4 regions of the Streptomyces sp. NPDC005761 genome follow, and region 4 is predicted to be linked to each of the others. Evidence: riboswitches for the same ligand, from Rfam matches in the RefSeq annotation. Region 4 holds a riboswitch; each other region holds the start of a gene.
The links. A riboswitch is a leader RNA that binds a small molecule or an ion and turns the genes downstream of it on or off. The one in region 4 is predicted to bind S-adenosylmethionine.

Region 1 (4,977 bases), on a different contig from region 4:
GGCACCGGGCGTTCAACAAGGGTGCGTACGACCAGTGGGTGCCGGCCAAGACCGCGACGACGATGGCTCACCTCACTCGTGAGGACATACCGTTCCACTACGCCCTCGCCGACGCGTTCACCGTCTGCGACGCGTACCACTGCTCGTTCATCGGCAGCACCGACCCGAACCGCTACTACCTGTGGACCGGATACACGGGTAACGACGGCTCCGGTGGCGGTCCCGTGCTCGGCAACGACGAGGCGGGGTACGGCTGGACCACCTACCCCGAGCGGCTCGAGCAGGCCGGGGTGTCGTGGAAGGTGTACCAGGACATCGGGGACGGGCTCGACGCCGCCGGGTCATGGGGGTGGATCGCTGATGCGTACAGGGGTACGTACGGCGACAACTCGCTGCTCTACTTCAACAGTTACCGCAACGCCGAGCCCGGGGATCCGCTCTACGACAAGGCGCGCACCGGCACCGACCTCAAGAGCGGTGGCGGGCTCCTCGACGACCTGAAGGCCGATGTCCGGGCCGGGACGCTGCCGAAGGTCTCGTGGATCGTCTCTCCGGAGGCATACAGCGAACACCCCAACTGGCCCGCCAACTACGGTGCCTGGTACATCTCGCAGGTACTGGACGCGCTGACGGCCGATCCCGAGGTCTGGGGGCGGACCGCCCTCTTCATCACCTACGACGAGAACGACGGCTTCTTCGACCACGTCGTCCCGCCCTTCGTGCCGTCCGGGCCTGCGCAGGGGTTGTCCACCGTGGACACCTCGGCCGACTACTTCCCCGGTGACATCCGGTACACCGCCGGGCCGTACGGGCTCGGCCAGCGGGTTCCCATGCTGGTGGTCTCCCCCTGGAGCACCGGCGGGTTCGCGTGTTCCGAGGTCTTCGACCACACCTCCGTCATCCGGTTCATGGAACAGCGCTTCGGCGTGCACGAGCCCCATATCTCGCCCTGGCGGCGCGCCGTCTGCGGTGATCTCACCTCCGCCTTCGACTTCGGGCGTACGGACACCTCGGACACCCCGCTGCCGTCGACCGACGCCTACGAGCCGCCGGACCGCCTCCGGCACCCCGACTACGTCCCCGTGCCGCCCACCACAGGCAGCGTGCCCAAGCAGGAGAAGGGGGCCCGGCCCACCCGGCCGCTGCGCTACGCGCCCTTCGTCGACGGGGCCGCCGACACGTCCACCGGGAAGTACCGCCTCACCTTCAGTGGGGGCGCCGCCGCCGGCGCGCAGTTCCTGGTGACCTCGGCGAACCGCACCGACGGGCCCTGGACCTACACCACCGAGGCCGGAAAGTCCCTCTCGGACAGTTGGAACACCACCTACTCCAAGGGAGTGACCGACCTCACCGTGCATGGCCCCAACGGCTTCCTGCGCAGCTTCCGAGCCGGTGGGAAAGTGACGGGGCCCGAGGTGACGGCCCGTCACGACGCCTCCGCCGGCAGCCTTCAGCTGACCTTCGTCAACGGTGGATCCGCGACCGTGAGGCTGACCGTACGCAGTGCCGTCGGATACGGGGGAGGGGTGCAGACCCTCGCGGTCCGAGCGGGCGAGACCGTGAAGCACACGCTTGACCTGCGAGGAAGCAAGTACTGGTACGACCTCACTGTCGTCTCCGACACGGACGCCACCTTCCTGCGGCGCTTCGCCGGACACGTCGAGACAGGCCGCGCCGGTACGAGTGACCCGGGTCTCGTCACCGGCTAGGGGCCTCGGCCCGACGGGTCGTCCGGGAGGGCGCGGTGCCCGTGGCCGGGCGCCGCGCCCTCCTGATCACCCGTCGGGTCGCGTGGTCCGCTTGGGCTAGAGTCCTGTACGGGTCATGAGTTCCAGTGTGCAGCCCCGGCTTGCTGGACGGCACCCCGCTCCGCTGCGGGTGCTCCGGGTGACGACCCGCCCCGTGCGCAGGGTACGGGGAACAGCGGACCGCGGTGCAGGCGCTCGGGGTCCTCGTCCCGGAAGGCCAACCCCCCTCATGCTGCGTCATCTCACCCAGAACGACTCCGTGCGGAGCGGCGAGTGCTCCCGCTACGCCGCGGGCCACCGCGTGCACTGGATCCACGCCAAGAAGTGCAGGCAGGAGCCGGGGCAGGCCGTCGAGGTCCTGCTCACCTCCGGTGATGTCCGTGAGGACGGATGGCTCGAACTGCGGGCCGCTTTCGACTATGCGGGTGACCTCCCCGCGGTCTGGACGCACACCCCCGGCGCGCTGCGGGAGGCCCTCGCCGGTCACCGTGGGCGTGTGTACTGGCTGGCGCGCTGGCATGCGCTGAAGCTGGAGTACGGCGATGGTGCGGGTGACGGAACGGGGCGGGCTGCCGGGCTGGTCAACGTGGCGATCGAGGGCGGTCAGCTCTGTGAGTCCGAGGGGCAGAGCGAGGCCGGTTGCGCCGGAGGCCGCACCTCGTCGGCGTAGTGGGGGACTGCGCCGTCCTGTGCGGCCGTGCGGTACATCGCGATGCTCATCAAATGTGTTGAGTTGTCGACCTGTTGTTCCGTTCAGGGTGTGGGATTGATCGCTGTTGACCGTTCCGGCGACACACAAAATCCTTATAGTGAACATGCGTTGATCGCATGATCTTGACGCGTGCAGCCTTCGCCACAGGAGTCAGGACTCATGACGACGCGCCCTTCTTCCACAGAGCCCGCGCTGGCCTCTCCTCCTCCACCCCCCGGCTGCCCGGCACACACCGGGGCGGTGCCGCTCGGCGGGCCCGGGTTCCAGACCGAGCCGCAGGCCGTCTACCGCGCCATGCGGCGTGACCACGGGCCCGTCGTGCCCGTGGAGCTGCCGGGTGGGTTCCCCTCCTGGCTCGTCATCGGGTACCGCGAGCTCCATCAGGTCACCAGCGACGCGGAGCTGTTCCCCCGCGACGTGGGCCTGTGGAACCAGTGGCCCCACATCCCCGACGACTGGCCCCTGCTGCCGATGGTGGGGCGCCCCCTGCCCTCCATCTACTTCAGCGCGGGGGAGGAGCACCGACGGCACGCCCGTATGGTGGGGCCGGCCCTCGAAGGCGCCGATCCCTTCGAGATCCGCAGCCACTGCGAGCAGTTGGCCGACCGGCTGATCGACGACGTGTGCAGCCGCGGCACGGCCGACCTGGTCGCGGACTTCTGCGAGCCCCTCCCCGTCCTCGTCCTCGCCCGCCTGGTCGGTTTCCCCGACGCCGAAGGCGCGGACATCGCACAGGTGTTGAAGGACCTGGCCGACGGCGGGCCGGACGCGCAGAGCGCCCATCTGCGGTTCGGGGAACACATGGCCCGGCTGGTGGCCGCGAAGAGGGCGGCACCCGGGGACGACGTGACCTCCCGCATGCTGGCCTTCCCCGAGGCGTTCACCGACGAGGAGTACATGCTCGACCTGATGGCCGTCACGGCCGCCGGGCACCTCACCACCGCGGACTGGGTCAGCAACTCCCTGCGGCTGATGCTCACCGAGGACACGTTCGCCGACTCCATGGCCCGTGGCCGGCGCAGCATCGGCGAGGCCATGAACGAGGTGCTCTGGGAGGACACGCCCACCCAGATCCTCGCCGGACGGTGGGCCGCACGCGACACGCAGCTCGGCGGACAGCGGATCAAGGCCGGGGACATGCTGCTGCTCGGGCTCGGCGCCGCCAACACCGACCCGCTCATCCGTCAGGACCTGGCCGGCTCCGGAGCGCCCGCACAGGGCGGCAACGGTGCCCATCTCGCGTTCAGTCACGGCGAGTACCGGTGTCCGTTCCCCGCACAGGAGATCGCCGAGATCATCGCCCGTACGGGCATCGAGGTCCTGCTCGACCGGCTCCCCGATCTCCAGCTCGCCGTCGCCGTCGACGACCTCGTACGACGGCCCTCCGCGTTCCTGCGTGGCACCACTTCGCTCCCCGTTCGGTTCACCCCCGTTCGTACGACAGGAGACCTCTCGTGAACTGTCCTCACGCCGCCGCCTCGAACGGTGCGACCGTCGTCATCGACCCGATGGTCCAGGACCTGGACGGAGAGACCGCGCGGCTGCGCGACGCCGGACCGCTGGCCCGGATCGAGCTCCTCGGCGTACCGGCATGGGCCCTCACCCGGCACGCCGACGCACGGCAGCTCCTGCTCGATCCGCGACTGGTGAAGGACCTCGACGCCTGGGGGCTGTGGCAGAGCGGTGAGGTGACGCACGCGTGGCCGCTCATCGGGATGATCGACGCCGGCCGGTCCATGTTCACCGTCGACGGCGAAGAGCACCGCCGGCTGCGGACCAAGACCTCCCAGGCGCTCACGCCCCGCCGGCTGGAGGCGATACGCCCCGAGATCGAGAAGTTCACCGAGGAACTGCTGGACGCGCTCGCGGAGGGTGGCAGGGACGGGGCCGTCGTCGACCTCAAGTCCGTGTTCGCCCAGCCACTGCCCATGCGCGTCGTCGGCATGCTGATGGGTGTCGACCCCGCGTCGAACGCCATGCTGACCCGCCAGTACAAGGCCTTCTTCTCGATGCTCACCCCGCAGGACGAACGCCTGGCTCTCCTTGCCGACCTGGACGTCTTCTATGCCGGACTCGTACGCGAGAAGACCGCGCAGCCGACCGACGATCTGACCTCCGCGCTCATCCTCGCCGACGAGGGCGGCAAGCCGCTGACCGAGGAGGAGGTGATCGGCAACCTCAAGGCGATGGTCGCGGCCGGGCACGAGACCACGATCGGACTCATCCTCAACGCCGTACGCGCCCTGCTGGCCCACCCCGACCAGCTGCGCCTGGTCCTCGACGGGGAGGTCTCCTGGGAGACCGTGATCGAGGAGACCCTGCGGTGGGACACCCCGACCACACACCTCCTGATGCGGTTCGCCACCGAGGACATCCAGGTCGGTGACGGCGTCATCGCCAAGGGCGAGGGCGTGGTCATCTCCTATCGCGTGATCGGCCGCGACCCCGAGCAGCACGGCCCCGACGCCGAGGCGTTCGACATCACCCGCGCCACCCCCATCCGGCACATGACGTTCG
Region 2 (4,977 bases), on a different contig from region 4:
GTACTCCCGCCTACTCCGACGCCTGCGAGAAGGCCGGACTCCAGTAGCCCCCCTTCGCGAACCGACATCAGTACTCCCGACTCCACACATCCGGACGGGCCGCACCACGCGGCTCGTCCGGCGGGGGCAGAGACCGTCTGCCCGTGCGTGCGGACGACCCAGGAGGCGGTTCCTTTGCCGGAAGCACCTGTGCTCACTCTGCGGGGGATCTCCAAGCGCTTCGGCGCGGTCCAGGCACTGTCGGGCTTCGATCTCGAGGTCCACCCCGGCGAAGTCGTCGCGCTCGTCGGCGACAACGGAGCCGGCAAGTCGACCGCGGTCAAGGCGATCGCGGGCGTCAACCCACCGGACCAGGGCGTCATCGAATGGCAGGGCCGCCGGGTCGCCATCAGCCGGCCGCACGACGCCCAGAACCTCGGCATCGCGACCGTCTACCAGGACCTGGCCCTGTGCGACAACCTCGACGTGGTCGGCAACCTCTTCCTCGGCCGCGAACTGCGCCGCTTCGGTGTGCTCGACGAGGTCCGCATGGACCAGCGCTCGCGCGAACTGCTCGACACCCTGTCCATCCGCATCCCGAGCGTCCGCATCCCCGTCGCCTCGCTCTCCGGCGGACAGCGCCAGACGGTGGCGATCGCCCGGTCCCTGATCGGCGATCCGAAGGTCGTCATCCTCGACGAACCCACCGCGGCCCTGGGGGTGGAGCAGACGGCCGAGGTCCTCGACCTGGTCGAGCGGCTCCGGCAGCGCGGTCTGGGGACCATCCTGGTCAGCCACAACATGGTGGACGTGATGGCGGTCGCGGACCGGATCGCGGTGATGCGCCTGGGTCGCAACAACGGCTTCTTCGACCGGCGTTCCACGACCACCGAAGAGATCATCTCCGCCATCACCGGGGCCTCCGACAGCGCGGTCACCCGCCGCCAGGCCCGTAAGCGGGAGGAGGAGCGATGACACGGGAACCCGGACACGACGACGGCCAGGAACCAGCCCACGACGCCATGCCCGCCATCGACACCCGCCTGCTCGTCCGCGAGGAGGGCATCCGCGGGTACGCCGCGGAGTTCTGGCGCAAGATGCGCAGCGGGGAACTGGGCTCCCTCCCCGTAGTCATCGCCGTGATCATCATCTGGACGGTGTTCGGCAGCCTGAACAGCACGTTCCTCTCGGCCCAGAACCTCTCCGACCTCAGCCAGCAGATCGTCGGCACCGGCATGATCGCCGTCGGCATCGTCTTCGTGCTGCTCCTCGGTGAGATCGACCTGTCCGTCGGGTCCGTCAGCGGTCTGTGCGCCGCGATCTTCGCCGTTCTCAACGTCATGAACGGCATGAACGAATGGCTGGCGCTCCTGATCGCCGTGCTGGGCGGAGCTGCGGTCGGCCTCATCCAGGGCTTCTTCTTCGCGAAAGTCGGCGTGCCCGCGTTCGTGGTCACCCTTGCGGGCAACCTCGCCTGGAACGGGCTGATGCTGCAGGTGCTCGGCTCCAGCGGCACGGTCAACATCCCGGGCGACACCAACGTCGCCGAGATCTACTCCACCATCTACCACAGCCCGGCTGCCGCCTACGCGACCGCGGCGGCCGGGGTGGGTCTGTTCCTGGCGGCCTCCCTCCTGGACGCCGCGCGCCGCAGGGCGGCGAGGGTGCCGTCCCGCCCCGTCGCCGAGATCGTGCTGCGTACGGTCGTCATCGCCGCGATCGCCTTCACCACCGCGTACATCCTCAACCGGTACCAGGGCCTCCCACTGGCCCTCCTGATCTTCCTTGTCGTGCTGGTGGTACTGGACTTCGTGCTGCGACGCACCACGTACGGGCGGAAGGTCTTCGCGGTCGGCGGCAACTCGGAGGGTGCGCGACGGGCAGGCATCAGCGTGCCGTTCGTCCGGATGTCCGTCTTCTCCATCGCCGGCACCATGGCCGCGGTCGGGGGCCTCTTCCTCGCCGGGCAGATCCAGTCGGCGAGTCAGACCTCGGGCGGCGGCAACCTCCTGATGAACGTCATCGCCGCGGCCGTCATCGGCGGCACGAGCCTGTTCGGCGGCCGCGGTTCGGTGTGGTCGGCCCTGCTCGGCGCCCTGGTGATCGGGTCCATCCAGTCCGGGATGAACATCATGGGCGTCAGCAACGCCATCCAGTTCATGATCACGGGATCGGTCCTGCTGGCGGCCGTGGTCGTCGACTCCGTCTCCCGCCGGAGTCAGAAGGCCGCGGGACGCGCGTGATTACGCCCCCGGGGCCATCGGCGCCGCGGGGCTCCGGTCAGGCCCCGGCGCAAGGGGGGGCCGGGCGCGAGCGCCGCGTGGCGGGCGCTGGGCCCGGCGTCACTGTGGCCGGACGGAACAGTCGGCGCAGCCGCGGTGTTGGGACTTCCGGCGGGGTGAGCACGACCATGATCCGGCGGGCATTGCGCGGCGCGGGCGTCGCGCGTAGCGTTCCGGACAGGTCATGAGCGTCAGCTTCGAGCCCTGGCTTGTTGACCGGCAACCCTCCCGCGCGGCGGGGTGCTCCAGGTGACGACCAGGCGGGGCCCGTCCGGGTTCCGCAAGCGCGAGGCCTCCGGGCCCGCCCGGCCGGAAGAGTGGAGGCGAGGGTCGTGCCACCGGTGTCCTGCCCCCTCGTCAAGGTGCTCGCCCCCCGGCGCCGCGTCCACCTCTACTCCCGGCCCCACATCGATCTCCAGCGCGTCGCCGGCGCGCTCTGTCGTTCCTGACCCGTTCCCGCGACGCCGAACCTCCCGACGAGGTCCGGCGATCACCCACGGTCGATCAGGAAGGCACCCTTCGTGTCCGCATCGTCATCCCCGCACCCTCCCCTGTCCTCCTTGCTGCACCTCGCCGTCGCGCTCGACGGAGCGGGCTGGCACCCGGCCGCCTGGCGCGAGCCGGAGGCCCGGCCCGGGGAACTGCTCACCGCCGCGTACTGGACCGACATCGTCAGCGAGGCCGAACGCGGCCTGCTCGACTTCGTGACGATCGAGGACGCCCTCGGGCTCCAGTCCTCGCAGTTCCCGGAGCCCGACGGCCGCACCGACCAGGAGCGCGGTCGCCTCGACGCGGTACTCGTCGCCGCCCGCGTGGCACCGCTGACCCGGCACATCGGCCTCGTCCCCACCGTGGTCGCCACACACACCGAGCCGTTCCACATCTCCAAGGCGATTGCCACCCTCGACTACGTGAGCACGGGCCGGGCCGGTGTGCGCATCCAGGTATCGGCCCGACGGCACGAAGCCGCCCACTTCGGCCGCCGCGCCTTCCCGCGCTTTCGCCTCGACGAACTGGACACCCCGGCCGTACGGGCGCTGACCGCCGAACTCTTCGAGGAAGCCGCCGAGTACGTCGAAGCGGTGCGCCGCCTCTGGGACAGCTGGGAGGACGGTGCCGAGATCCGGGACGCAGCCACAGGCCGCTTCATCGACCGCGACAAGCTCCACTACACCGACTTCGAGGGCCGGCATTTCAGCGTCAAGGGTCCCTCCATCACACCCCGGCCCCCGCAGGGGCAGCCGGTCGTCAGCGCCCTGGCGCACCGGAGCGTGCCCTTCCAACTGGTGGCACGCTCAACGGACATCGGCTACGTCACCCCGCACGACCCGGGCCAGGCCGGAGCCATCGTCCACGAGATCCGCTCCCAGCAGGCGGCGGCGGGGCGAGCCACGGAACTCCTCCACATCTTCGGGGACCTCGTGGTCTTCCTCGACGACACCCCCTCGGCCGCGGCGGCCCGCCGGGACCGTCTGGACGACCTCGCGGGACATCCGTACCCCAGCGACGCGAAGATCTTCACCGGCACACCCGCGCAACTGGCGGACCTTCTCCAGGAATGGCAGCGGGCCGGGCTCTCCGGATTCCGGCTGCGCCCCGCAGTGATCGGCCACGACCTTCCGGCGATCACCCGCAAGCTCGTGCCGGAGCTGCAGCGCCGAGGCGCCTTCCGGACCGCCTACGAGGCCGACACCCTGCGCGGGCTGCTCGGACTCGCCCGCCCCGCCAATCGCTACGCCACTGTCTGAGCCGGAGGGACCACCCACATGAGCACCAGCAACGGCGCCGGCCACAGCACCGGCAAGCCGCTCAAGCAGATCCACCTCGCCGCCCACTTCCCGGGCGTCAACAACACCACCGTCTGGAGCGACCCCGCGGCGGGCAGCCACGTCGAGTTCAGCTCCTTCGCGCACTTCGCGCGCACGGCCGAACGCGCCAAGTTCGACTTCCTGTTCCTCGCCGAGGGGCTCCGCCTGCGGGAACAGGGCGGTGAGATCTACGACCTGGACGTCGTGGGACGCCCCGACACCTTCACCGTGCTGTCCGCCCTCGCCGCCGTCACCGAACACCTCGGCCTCACCGGCACGATCAACTCCACGTTCAACGAGCCCTACGAGGTGGCCCGCCAGTTCGCCAGCCTCGATCACCTCTCGGGTGGACGCGCGGCATGGAACGTCGTCACCTCGTGGGACGCGTTCACGGGTGAGAACTTCCGGCGTGGCGGATACCTGCCGCAGGAGGAGCGGTACTCCCGGGCCAAGGAGTTCCTCGCCACCGCCAACGAACTGTTCGACTCATGGCGCGGTGACGAGATCGTCGCCGATCGTGCGACGGGCACCTTCCTCCGGGACGCGCGGGCCGGATCCTTCGTGCACAAGGGGCAGCACTTCGACATCGAAGGGCAGTTCAACGTGCCGCGGAGTCCGCAGGGCCGCCCGGTGATCTTCCAGGCCGGGGACTCCGACGAGGGACGCGAGTTCGCGGCGGAGGGCGCCGACGCGATCTTCAGCCGCTACAGCACCCTCAAGGAGGGGCAGGCGTTCTACACGGACGTCAAGGGCCGCCTCGCCCGACACGGCCGTACCCCTGACCAGTTGCTGATCCTGCCGGCCGCGACCTTCGTCCTCGGCGACACGGACGCCGAGGCGGAGGAACTGTCCCACGAGGTACGCCGCCTACAGGTCAGCGGTGCCACCGCGATCAAGCACCTCGAGTT
Region 3 (4,977 bases), on a different contig from region 4:
AGAGGGCCCGGAGTTAGCATTTTGCGGCGGGGCCGGCCCGCCGCCCCCCCCCCCCCCGAACGTGCTGAGAGACCTCAGACCTGGGCGGCCGTACCCCGGTCCGGGACGCAACGGCCGTCCTCGGTCCGGTACTTCCACTGGGCGCCCTCGCTCACGAGCTCCTTGACCGCCCGCAGGAAGCGCTCGACGTGCTCGTCCGGCGTACCGGCGCCGAAGCTGACCCGGATCGCGTTGAGGGACTTCTGGCCCGGCTCCGCCTCCGGCGCGCCGCACTCGCCGACGTCCTGCGGGTCGCTGCCGAGCAGGGTGCGCACGAGGGGGTGGGCGCAGAACAGTCCGTCGCGCACCCCGATGCCGTACTCGGCGGAGAGTGCCGCGGCGAAGTGGGAGCTGTTCCAGCCCTCCACCACGAAGGAGATGACGCCGACCCGCGGGGCGTCGTCGCCGAACAGCGAAAGCACCTTGACCTCGGGGACCTCGGCGAGTCCGGCGCGGACCGCGGTGACGAGCCGCTGCTCCCGGGCGACCAGGCTGTCGAATCCGGCCTCGGTGAGCGCCTTGCAGGCGGAGGCGATGGAGTAGACGCCGATGACGTTGGGCGAACCGGCCTCGTGGCGGGCGGCGGTGGTGTGCCACTCGACGTCCACCCCGCCGTCGGCGCGCCGGGCGACCTGGCGGGACGCGCCGCCGCCGGCCAGGTACGGCTCGGCTGCGGTCAGCCAGTCGGAGCGGCCGGCGAGGACACCCGAGCCGAACGGCGCGTACAGCTTGTGCCCGGAGAAGGCGACCCAGTCGACGTCCAGCACGGCGATGTCGACGGGGTGGTGCGGGGCGAGCTGGGCGGCGTCGAGCACGATCCGGGCGCCGTGGGCGTGCGCGGCGGCGGCGAGCTCCTTGACCGGCCACAGCTCACCGGTGACGTTGGAGGCGCCGGTGACGCAGACCAGCGCGGGGCCGTAGGGGTCGCGGCCGGCGAGCGCGCGCTCCAGGGTCTCTACGGCCTGGGCCGGGGTGCGCGGGGCGTTCAGGTACGTCACCCGGGCGTCGCGCCAGGGCAGCAGCGAGGCGTGGTGCTCGGTCTCGAAGACGAACACCTGGCAGTCGGCCGGGAGGGCGGCTGCGAGCAGGTTGAGCGAGTCGGTGGTGGACCGGGTGAAGGTCACCTGGTCCTCGGTGCGGCAGCCGAGGAACTCCCGGACGGTCTCGCGGCTGCTCTCGAAGAGGTCCGTGGAGAGCTGCGAGAGGTAGCCGGCGCCGCGGTGGACGCTGCCGTAGTACGGCGCGTACGCGGCCACGTCGTCCCACACCCGCTGCAGCGCCGGGGCGCTGGCGGCGTAGTCCAGCGCGGCGTAGGTGACCTCTCCGCCCGTGACGAGCGGAACCGTCACATCCTTACCCAGAACCGGCAGCGGGGCACAAATCGACTGGTCGGTGGCAGCAGTGAGGACAGACATGACGAACTCCCGTAACAGGCAGGCGAATTCCGCGTGCCTGCGGATACGCGGCAGCACGGAGGAAGAAAGAGGGGTGTGCGGAGAAGGGCCGAAAAGCCCTATCGCATTCGCTTGCTCACAAGAGGCTCCCTGAGGACCAGGACCCCACGGGTGGACATCTCACGATGTCGAGGGGTCCGCGCTTGCCGCAGACCTCGCTGCCTGCGGCCTGGTCTTCACCCGGGGCACCCCGCCACGGACGGAGGGTTGCCGGACAGCGGGCCGGGGCCGTAGTCGCTGTCACTCATGACCTGCCAAGCATCCTGCCATACGCGGAGGAACGCGCAAGGCGCAGTCCATGATCTGGACTGCGCCCCGCCTCACATCCTGTGCCCGGAAGCCTCTCAGGCGTTGCTGGCCACGACCCATCGCTCCAGCGCCCGGCCCGCCGCACCCGAATCGATGGACTCGGCGGCCTTGGCGATCCCGGCGGTGAGCTGCTCGGCGAGCGTGCCCTCCCCCGGGTCCAGCGCGACGAGGGCCGCCGCCGAGTTGAGCAGCACCGCGTCCCGTACGGGGCCCGTCTCCCCGGCGAGCAGCCGCCGGGCCACGTCCGCGTTGTACGAGGCGTCGGCGCCCCGCAGGGCGTCCACCGGCACCAGTTCCAGGCCGACGTCGCGCGGGTCGAAGGCCTCCTCGCGCACGGCGCCGTTCCTGGCGATCCAGACGCGGGAGGTCGCGGTGGTGGTCAGCTCGTCCAGGCCGTCGTCGCCCCGGAAGACCAGGGCGGAGTTGCCCCGTTCGGCGAGGACGCCCGCGACGATCGGCGCCATCCGCAGGTCGGCGACACCGATCGCCTGCGAGCGCACCTTGGCCGGGTTGGTGAGCGGGCCGAGGATGTTGAAGGTGGTCGGCGCGCCGAGCTCCGCCCGGGCCTTCGCCGCGTGCCTCAGGGCGGGGTGGAACTTCACGGCGAAGCAGAACGTGATGCCCGCTTCCTCGGCCACCTCGACGACGCGCTGCGGGGGCAGTTCCAGATTGACGCCGAGCTTGCCCAGCACGTCGGAGGAACCGCTGGCAGACGACGAGGCGCGGTTGCCGTGCTTGACGACCTTGGCGCCCGTCCCGGCCACGACGATCGCCGACATGGTGGAGATGTTGACCGTCTTGGCCATGTCGCCGCCGGTGCCCACGATGTCGACCGTGCGGCCGGGTACGTGGATGGTCGTGGCGTGCTCGTACATCGCGCGGACCAGACCGGAGACCTCCGTGACCGTCTCGCCCTTGGCTCGCAGCGCCACGGCGAAGCCGGCGATCTGCACGTCGGTCGCCTCACCGCTCATGATGCGGTCCATCGCCCAGGCGGTGTCGTCCTCCGTCAGGTCCTGGCCGCGCAGCAGGGGGGTCAGCACGCCGGGCCAGGTACGAGCCGCCACGCTGTCGCCGCCTGCCGGGGTCACAACGTTCATGGTCCGCTCCTGGGGTCCACAGCCGATAAAGGGGATGGGGCCACCCTATCGAGCCCCGGGGACAGCGAAGAGCCCCGTCCATCGGATGGACGGGGCTCCTGCTGTGGCGATCAGTTCAGGTGATCAGTGGTGGCCGTGGCCGCTGGTGATCTCCTTGTACTCCTCGGCGGTGGGCTTGGCGATCTGGCTGTTCTCGCCGTAGAAGCCCTTGCTGAGCTTGGCCCGCAGCTTCTGCACCACGGACACCTTGCGCTCGACACCGTTCTCGTCGACCGTCGGGCCGATCTCGGCCGGCTTGTACTGCTCGTGCGCGGTGAGCGTGTGCAGCTGGGCCGGTGCGAGCGGCTCGTGGACCTCGACGAACTCACCGTGCGGCAGGCGCTTGATGAGACCGGACTCGCGCCCGTGCAGCACCTTGTCCTTGTCCCGGCGCTGAAGGCCGAGGCAGATCCGCTTCGTCACGACGAACGCGATGACCGGAGCGACGAAGAACGCGATCCGCACGAACCAGGTGATGGAGTTGATCGACAGGTGGAAGTGCGTGGCCCAGAGGTCGTTTCCACCACCCATGAGCAGCACCATGTACCAGGTGATCCACGCGACGCCGAACGCCGTGCGGGTCGGCGCGTTGCGCGGACGGTCCAGGATGTGGTGCTCGCGCTTGTCCCCGGTGACCCAGGACTCGATGAACGGGTAGACCGCGATCGCGGCCAGGACCAGCGGGAAGATCACCAGCGGGATGAACACGCCCAGGACCAGGGTGTGGCCCCAGAGGTTCACCTCCCAGCCCGGCATGACACGGATCAGGCCCTCGGAGAAGCCCATGTACCAGTCGGGCTGGGCGCCGGTGGACACCTGGTCCGGGCGGTAGGGCCCGATGGCCCAGATGGGGTTGATCGAGGCGATGCCCGCGATGACCGCGATGACACCGAAGACGAGGAAGAAGAAGCCTCCCGCCTTCGCCATGTAGACCGGCAGCAGCGGCATGCCGACGACGTTCTTGTTCGTCCGGCCGGGACCCGCGAACTGCGTGTGCTTGTGGTAGAAGACCAGGATCAGGTGGGCCACCAGCAGCCCGAGCATGATGCCCGGCAGCAGCAGGATGTGCACCGAGTAGAACCTGGCGACGAAGTCGCCGCCCGGGAACTCGCCGCCGAAGAGGAACATCGACAGGTACGTACCGACGATCGGCACGGACAGGACCGCGCCCTCCATGAAGCGGACACCGGTGCCGGAGAGCAGGTCGTCCGGGAGCGAGTAACCGGTGAAACCGGTGAACATGCCCAGGACGAACAGCAGGAAGCCGAACAGCCAGTTGATCTCACGCGGCTTGCGGAACGCACCGGTGAAGAAGACGCGCATCATGTGCACGAACATGCCGGCCAGGAAGATCAGCGCGGCCCAGTGGTGGATCTGCCGGACCAGCAGACCGCCACGCACGTCGAAGCTGATGTTCAGGGTCGAGGCGTAGGCCTCGGACATCCGGATGCCCTGCATGGGCTCGTACGGGCCGTGGTACACGACCTCGTTCATGCTCGGGTGGAAGAACAGCGTCAGGTACACACCCGTGAGGATGATGATGATGAAGCTGTAGAGGCAGATCTCACCGAGCATGAAGGACCAGTGGTCCGGGAAGATCTTGCGCATGTTGGCCTTGGCCAGGGAGTAGATCCCGAGCCGGCCGTCCGCCCAGTCGGCCACCCGCTCACCGGCGGGCGCCTTGCGCTTCGTATCGGTCGCAGTACTCATCCGCGCTCCCAGAATGCAGGACCGACGGGCTCTTCGAAGTCACCGAGCGCCTCGAGGTTGCCCTCGCTGTTCACGCCGATCCGCAGCTGCGGAAGAGCGTGACCGGCCGGACCGAAGATGACGCGGGCGCCGTCGGAGAGGTCGAAGGTGGACTGGTGGCACGGGCAGAGCACGTGGTGCGTCTGCTGCTCGTACAGGCTGATCGGGCAGCCCACGTGGGTGCAGATCTTCGAGAAGGCCACGATTCCCTCGTGGGCCCACTCGCGCTCGCGCTTGTCCTTGATGTTGTCCGGCTCGATGCGGACGATCATCAGGGCTGCCTTGGC
Region 4 (4,977 bases):
GCCTCGCCGCTCTCCTCGCCCGGCCCGACCGCGCCGTGATCGCACTCGATTTCGACGGCACGCTCGCCGACATCGTCCCGGACCCCGAACAGGCCCGTGCCCACCCCGGCGCCGTCGAGGCACTGGCCGCACTCGCCCCCAAGGTCGCGTCGATCGCCGTGATCACCGGCCGCCCGGCCGGTGTCGCCGTCCGCTACGGCGGCTTCGCCGGTGTCACGGGGCTCGACCGGCTCGTCGTCCTCGGCCACTACGGCGCCGAACGCTGGGACGCCGTCTCCGGCACCGTCCACGCCCCCGCCCCGCACCCCGGCGTCGCCGCCGTCCGGGCCGAACTCCCCGGCTTCCTCGACAAATACGACTCCTGGCGGGGCACCTGGATAGAGGAGAAGGGCCAGGCGCTCGCCGTCCACACCCGCCGTGCCGCCGACCCGCAGGCCGCCTTCGAGGCCCTGCGCGGCCCCCTGGGCGAGCTCGCTTCCCGGCACGGCCTGATCGTCGAACCCGGCCGCCTGGTCCTGGAGTTGCGCCCCTCCGGCATGGACAAGGGCGTCGCCCTCACCCAGTACGTGCACGAGACCGGCGCCGGCTCCGTGCTCTACGCCGGCGACGACCTGGGCGACCTCGCCGCGTACGCCGCCGTGGAGAAACTGCGCACCGAGGGCCCCGACGGCACCCCCGGCCTGCTGGTCTGCAGCGGCACGGAAGTACCCGAACTGGCCGACCGTGCCGACCTGCTGCTGCCGGGGCCGGGGGCCGTCGTCGCGTTCCTGTCAGCCCTGGCGCAGCGCCTCTAGCTGGTCGAGGAACCACTGCTGCGGCGGCAGTGCGGTCGCCGCAGCGGCCAGCCGCTCCGTGCGGGCCGTCCGCTCGTCGTCCGTCATCGTCAGCGCCTCGTGCAGGGCCGCGGCGGTGGCGGACACGTCGTACGGGTTCACCGTGATCGCGTCGGCGCCCAGCTCCTCGTACGCCCCCGCCTCCCGCGACAGCACCAGCGCGCAGCCGTCGTCGGAGACGACCGGGACCTCCTTGGCGACCAGGTTCATCCCGTCCCGGATCGGGTTGACGAGCGCCACGTCCGCCAGCCGGTACGCCGCCAGCGAGCGGGCGAAGTCGTCCTTGACGTGCAGGACGACCGGCGTCCAGTCCGCCGTCCCGTACGCCTCGTTGATCCCGTCGGCGACGCGCTGCACCTCGGCCGTGTACTCCCGGTAGACCGCGAGGTCCTGCCGCGAGGGGTAGGCGAACGCGATGTGGACGACGCGCCCGCGCCACTCGGGCCGCTCGTCGAGCAGGGCTCGGTAGGCGTGCAGGCCGCGGACGATGTTCTTGGACAGTTCCGTACGGTCGACCCGCACGATCGTCCTCCGGCCGGGGCCCACCTGCTCCCGCAGCGCCGCCATCCGCTCGTCCACATCCGCCTCGTGCGCGCGGCGGCGCAGGAAGTCCGCGTCGGCGCCGAGGCCGTGCACCCCGATCCGGGTGCGGCCGGTGCCGCCGAGGATCTCCGTGCAGCAGCCGATGAACGCGTCCGCCCAGCGGCGGGTCAGGAAGGCCGCCCGGTCGGCGCCGAGGATGCCGCGCAGCAGCTGTTCGGCGATGTCGTCGGGCAGCAGCCGGAAGTAGTCGACGGGGGCCCACGGGGTGTGCGAGAAGTGGCCGATCCGCAGGTCGGGGCGGAGCTCGCGGAGCATGCCGGGCACCAGCGCCAGGTGGTAGTCCTGCACGAGGACCGCCGCACCCTCGCCCGCCTCCTCGGCGAGCGCCTCCGCGAAGGCCCGGTTGTACGTCTCGAAGGAGGCCCACTGCCGGCGGAACTCCGCGTCGAAGACCGGTTCGACGGGCGTCTGGTAGAGCAGGTGGTGGACGAACCACAGCACCGAGTTGGCGATCCCGTTGTACGCGTCGGCGTGCACTTCCGCGTCGATGTCGAGCATCCGGACACCCGGCTCGCCGACCCCTCGCTGGACCGCCGCACGGTCACCGTCACCCAGGGCGGCGCAGACCCACATCTTGTCGTCGACCGCGCTCAGGCCGGAGACGAGTCCGCCCCCGCCGCGCTTGGCGTCGAGGGAGCCGTCCTCGCGCAGCGCGTACGAGACCGGGCCGCGGTTGGACGCGACGAGTACCTGGGCAGCGGGCTGGGGGGCGTGCTCGGAGACCATGGGCGGAATCTAGCCCGATCACGAACCGCCCAAACGTGCGAAGCCCTGCCAGGTCCCGTCACCAGGCGTGAAACGCACTCCCCACGGCGCCGGTCGCCTTCCCCGCCTCACGCCGCGCGGCGTGAGACGTACTCCTCGATCTCGCGCATCGGCGGCCGCTCCTCGGTGTCCACCGGGTAGGTGTGCGGGACGAATCCGTGCTCGCCGCGCTCGAACTGGGTCAGCGACGGGCGGACCAGATGCCCGCGGGAGAGGCGGAGTTGAGCGGTCCGGTAGATGGCGGCCGCCATCCGGCCGAGCGCCTGGCCGTCCTGGTGGCGGTGCTTCCTGACGCCGACGTCGACCTGGGCGAGCGCGTCCAGGCCGACCGTGTGCAGGGCGTCCACGAGCAGGCCCAGCTCCACTCCGTAACCGACGGGGAACGGCAGCCGCTCCAGCAGCGAGCGCCGCACGGCGTACTCGCCGCCGAGCGGCTGGACGAAACCGGCCAGCTGCGGCCAGTGCAGATTGAGCAGCGGGCGTGCCACCATTTCGGTGACCCGGCCGCCCTGGCCCGTGGTGTCGCCGAACGGGCGGTCGTACATCGCCTTGACGAACTGCACCGAGGGATCGGTCAGCAGCGGGCCGACGATGCCGGAGACGAAGTCCGCCGAGAAGTCCTTCAGGTCCGCGTCGATGAAGCAGACGATGTCACCGCCGGTCACCAGCAGTGACCGCCAGAGCACCTCGCCCTTGCCGGGGACGGCCGGGATGCGGGGCAGGATCGTGTCCCGGTGGACCACCCGGGCGCCCGCCCGGCGGGCGACCTCGGTCGTGGCGTCCGTCGAACCGGAATCGATCACCACGAGCTCGTCGACCAGCCGGACCTTCTCCATGAGCTCGCGCCGGATCGTCGTGACGATGTCCCCGACCGTCTCCGCCTCGTTCAGCGCGGGCAGCACCACACTCACGCTCGTGCCGTGCGCGTCGTTCCTGGCCGCCAGCAGACGGTCCAGCGGACGGTCGGCGGCTGACCAGGAACGCCTGGTCAGCCAGCGTTCGACCTCTTCCAGCACGGTCGATACTCCCTGTATGTGATCCATCTCGCGGTTCGGACGACTATCTCAACAGTCCGGTGCTTCGGTTACAGTCTTGAACAACGCAGATGGCCGTCGCATGCCGGGGTCCGTCCGCCGATAAACGCCTGGATCCATGGTCCAGTGCCACAGCGCTCATCCAGAGGGACAGAGGGAACGGCCCGTTGAAGTCCCGGCAACCCTCCCGCCGACCGCGAGGTCAGGTGGGGAAGGTGCCAATTCCGTCTCGTGACGAAATGCGTCGCGAGGAAGATGAGGAGAAAGGGCCTCGCCATCATGGCTGTTGAGACTGTTGCAGCACACACCGAAGCTTCCGTGGATCTCGGTCCCGCCGCGGCGCTTTCCTGCCGCGAATGCGGAGAGCGATTCGCACTCGGCCCCATTTTCGCCTGCGCGTCCTGTTTCGGGCCGCTCGAAGTGGCGTACGACCTGCCGAGCGGCTCCCCCGAAGAGCTGAAGAAGCGCATCGAGGCCGGACCCGACAACATCTGGCGCTACGCGCCGCTGCTGCCGGTCCCCTCCGATGTCGCGGACAAGCCCAACATCAACCCCGGCTTCACCAAGCTGGTCAAGGCCGACAACCTCGCCCGCGAGCTGGGCGTCACCGGCGGTCTGTACGTCAAGGACGACTCCGGCAACCCGACGCACTCCTTCAAGGACCGCGTCGTCGCGATCGCCGTCGAGGCCGCCCGCGCCTTCGGCTTCACCACCCTCTCCTGCTCCTCCACCGGCAACCTCGCCGGTGCCGTGGGTGCCGCCGCCGCCCGGGCCGGCCTGCGTTCGTGCGTGTTCATCCCGCACGACCTGGAGCAGGGCAAGGTCGTCATGGCCGCGGTGTACGGCGGCGAGCTGGTCGGCATCGAGGGCAACTACGACGACGTCAACCGCTTCTGCTCCGAGCTCATCGGCGACCCGCTCGGCGAGGGCTGGGGATTCGTCAACGTCAACCTGCGTCCGTACTACGGCGAAGGCTCCAAGACCCTCGCCTACGAGATCTGCGAGCAGCTCGGCTGGCGGCTGCCCGACCAGATCGTCATTCCGATCGCGTCCGGCTCACAGCTCACGAAGATCGACAAGGGCCTCCAGGAGCTGATCAAGCTCGGCCTGGTCGAGGACAAGCCCTACAAGATCTTCGGCGCCCAGGCCGAGGGCTGCTCCCCGGTCTCCGCCGCCTTCAAGGCCGGGCACGACGTCGTGCGGCCGCAGAAGCCGAACACGATCGCCAAGTCCCTGGCGATCGGCAATCCGGCCGACGGCCCGTACGTCCTGGACATCGCGCGCCGCACCGGTGGAGCCGTCGAGGACGTCGACGACGAGCAGGTCGTCGACGCGATCAAGCTGCTGGCCCGCACCGAGGGCATCTTCGCGGAGACCGCGGGCGGGGTGACGGTCGGCGTGACGAAGAAGCTGATCGACGCCGGTGTGCTCGACCCGACGCTCACCACCGTCGTCCTGAACACGGGTGACGGCCTCAAGACGCTGGACGCCGTGGCCGCCACCTCGCAGGCGAGCGCCACGATCCGTCCGAGCCTGGACGCCTTCCGTGCCGCCGGCCTCGCCTCGGGCCTCGCCACCGGCTGAGAAGCTTTTGACCACCCGAGACTTCAGGAAGGGCACACCATGAGCGTCAAGGTCCGTATCCCCACCATCCTCCGCACCTACACGGGCGGCCAGGCCGAGGTCCCGGCCGAGGGCGCGACCCTCTCCCAGGTCATCGAGTCCCTGGAGAAGGACCACCC

Region 1: another riboswitch for S-adenosylmethionine. It lies ahead of ABZ434_RS19620 (hypothetical protein); the one in region 4 lies ahead of thrC (threonine synthase).
Region 2: another riboswitch for S-adenosylmethionine. It lies ahead of ABZ434_RS17560 (putative leader peptide); the one in region 4 lies ahead of thrC (threonine synthase).
Region 3: another riboswitch for S-adenosylmethionine. It lies ahead of ABZ434_RS17025 (aminotransferase class V-fold PLP-dependent enzyme); the one in region 4 lies ahead of thrC (threonine synthase).

The regions. Positions count from the first base shown of each region.
Region 1 is NZ_JBEXXX010000020.1:35,093-40,069, reverse strand. It holds gene ABZ434_RS19625 (phosphocholine-specific phospholipase C) at 1-1,709, shown strand, start outside; SAM riboswitch class IV at 1,821-1,930, shown strand; gene ABZ434_RS19620 (hypothetical protein) at 1,978-2,418, shown strand; gene ABZ434_RS19615 (cytochrome P450) at 2,620-3,918, shown strand; gene ABZ434_RS19610 (cytochrome P450) at 3,915-4,977, shown strand, end outside.
Region 2 is NZ_JBEXXX010000016.1:122,810-127,786, forward strand. It holds gene ABZ434_RS17545 (substrate-binding domain-containing protein) at 1-47, shown strand, start outside; gene ABZ434_RS17550 (ATP-binding cassette domain-containing protein) at 175-954, shown strand; gene ABZ434_RS17555 (sugar ABC transporter permease) at 951-2,222, shown strand; SAM riboswitch class IV at 2,442-2,554, shown strand; gene ABZ434_RS17560 (putative leader peptide) at 2,624-2,710, shown strand; gene ABZ434_RS17565 (LLM class flavin-dependent oxidoreductase) at 2,783-4,009, shown strand; gene ABZ434_RS17570 (NtaA/DmoA family FMN-dependent monooxygenase) at 4,028-4,977, shown strand, end outside.
Region 3 is NZ_JBEXXX010000015.1:160,511-165,487, reverse strand. It holds gene ABZ434_RS17025 (aminotransferase class V-fold PLP-dependent enzyme) at 75-1,454, opposite strand; SAM riboswitch class IV at 1,628-1,745, opposite strand; gene trpD (anthranilate phosphoribosyltransferase) at 1,838-2,902, opposite strand; gene ABZ434_RS17015 (ubiquinol-cytochrome c reductase cytochrome b subunit) at 3,026-4,651, opposite strand; gene ABZ434_RS17010 (Rieske 2Fe-2S domain-containing protein) at 4,648-4,977, opposite strand, start outside.
Region 4 is NZ_JBEXXX010000028.1:91,410-96,386, forward strand. It holds gene otsB (trehalose-phosphatase) at 1-794, shown strand, start outside; gene ABZ434_RS24125 (trehalose-6-phosphate synthase) at 771-2,162, opposite strand; gene ABZ434_RS24130 (glucosyl-3-phosphoglycerate synthase) at 2,270-3,217, opposite strand; SAM riboswitch class I at 3,371-3,497, shown strand; gene thrC (threonine synthase) at 3,515-4,819, shown strand; gene ABZ434_RS24140 (MoaD/ThiS family protein) at 4,859-4,977, shown strand, end outside.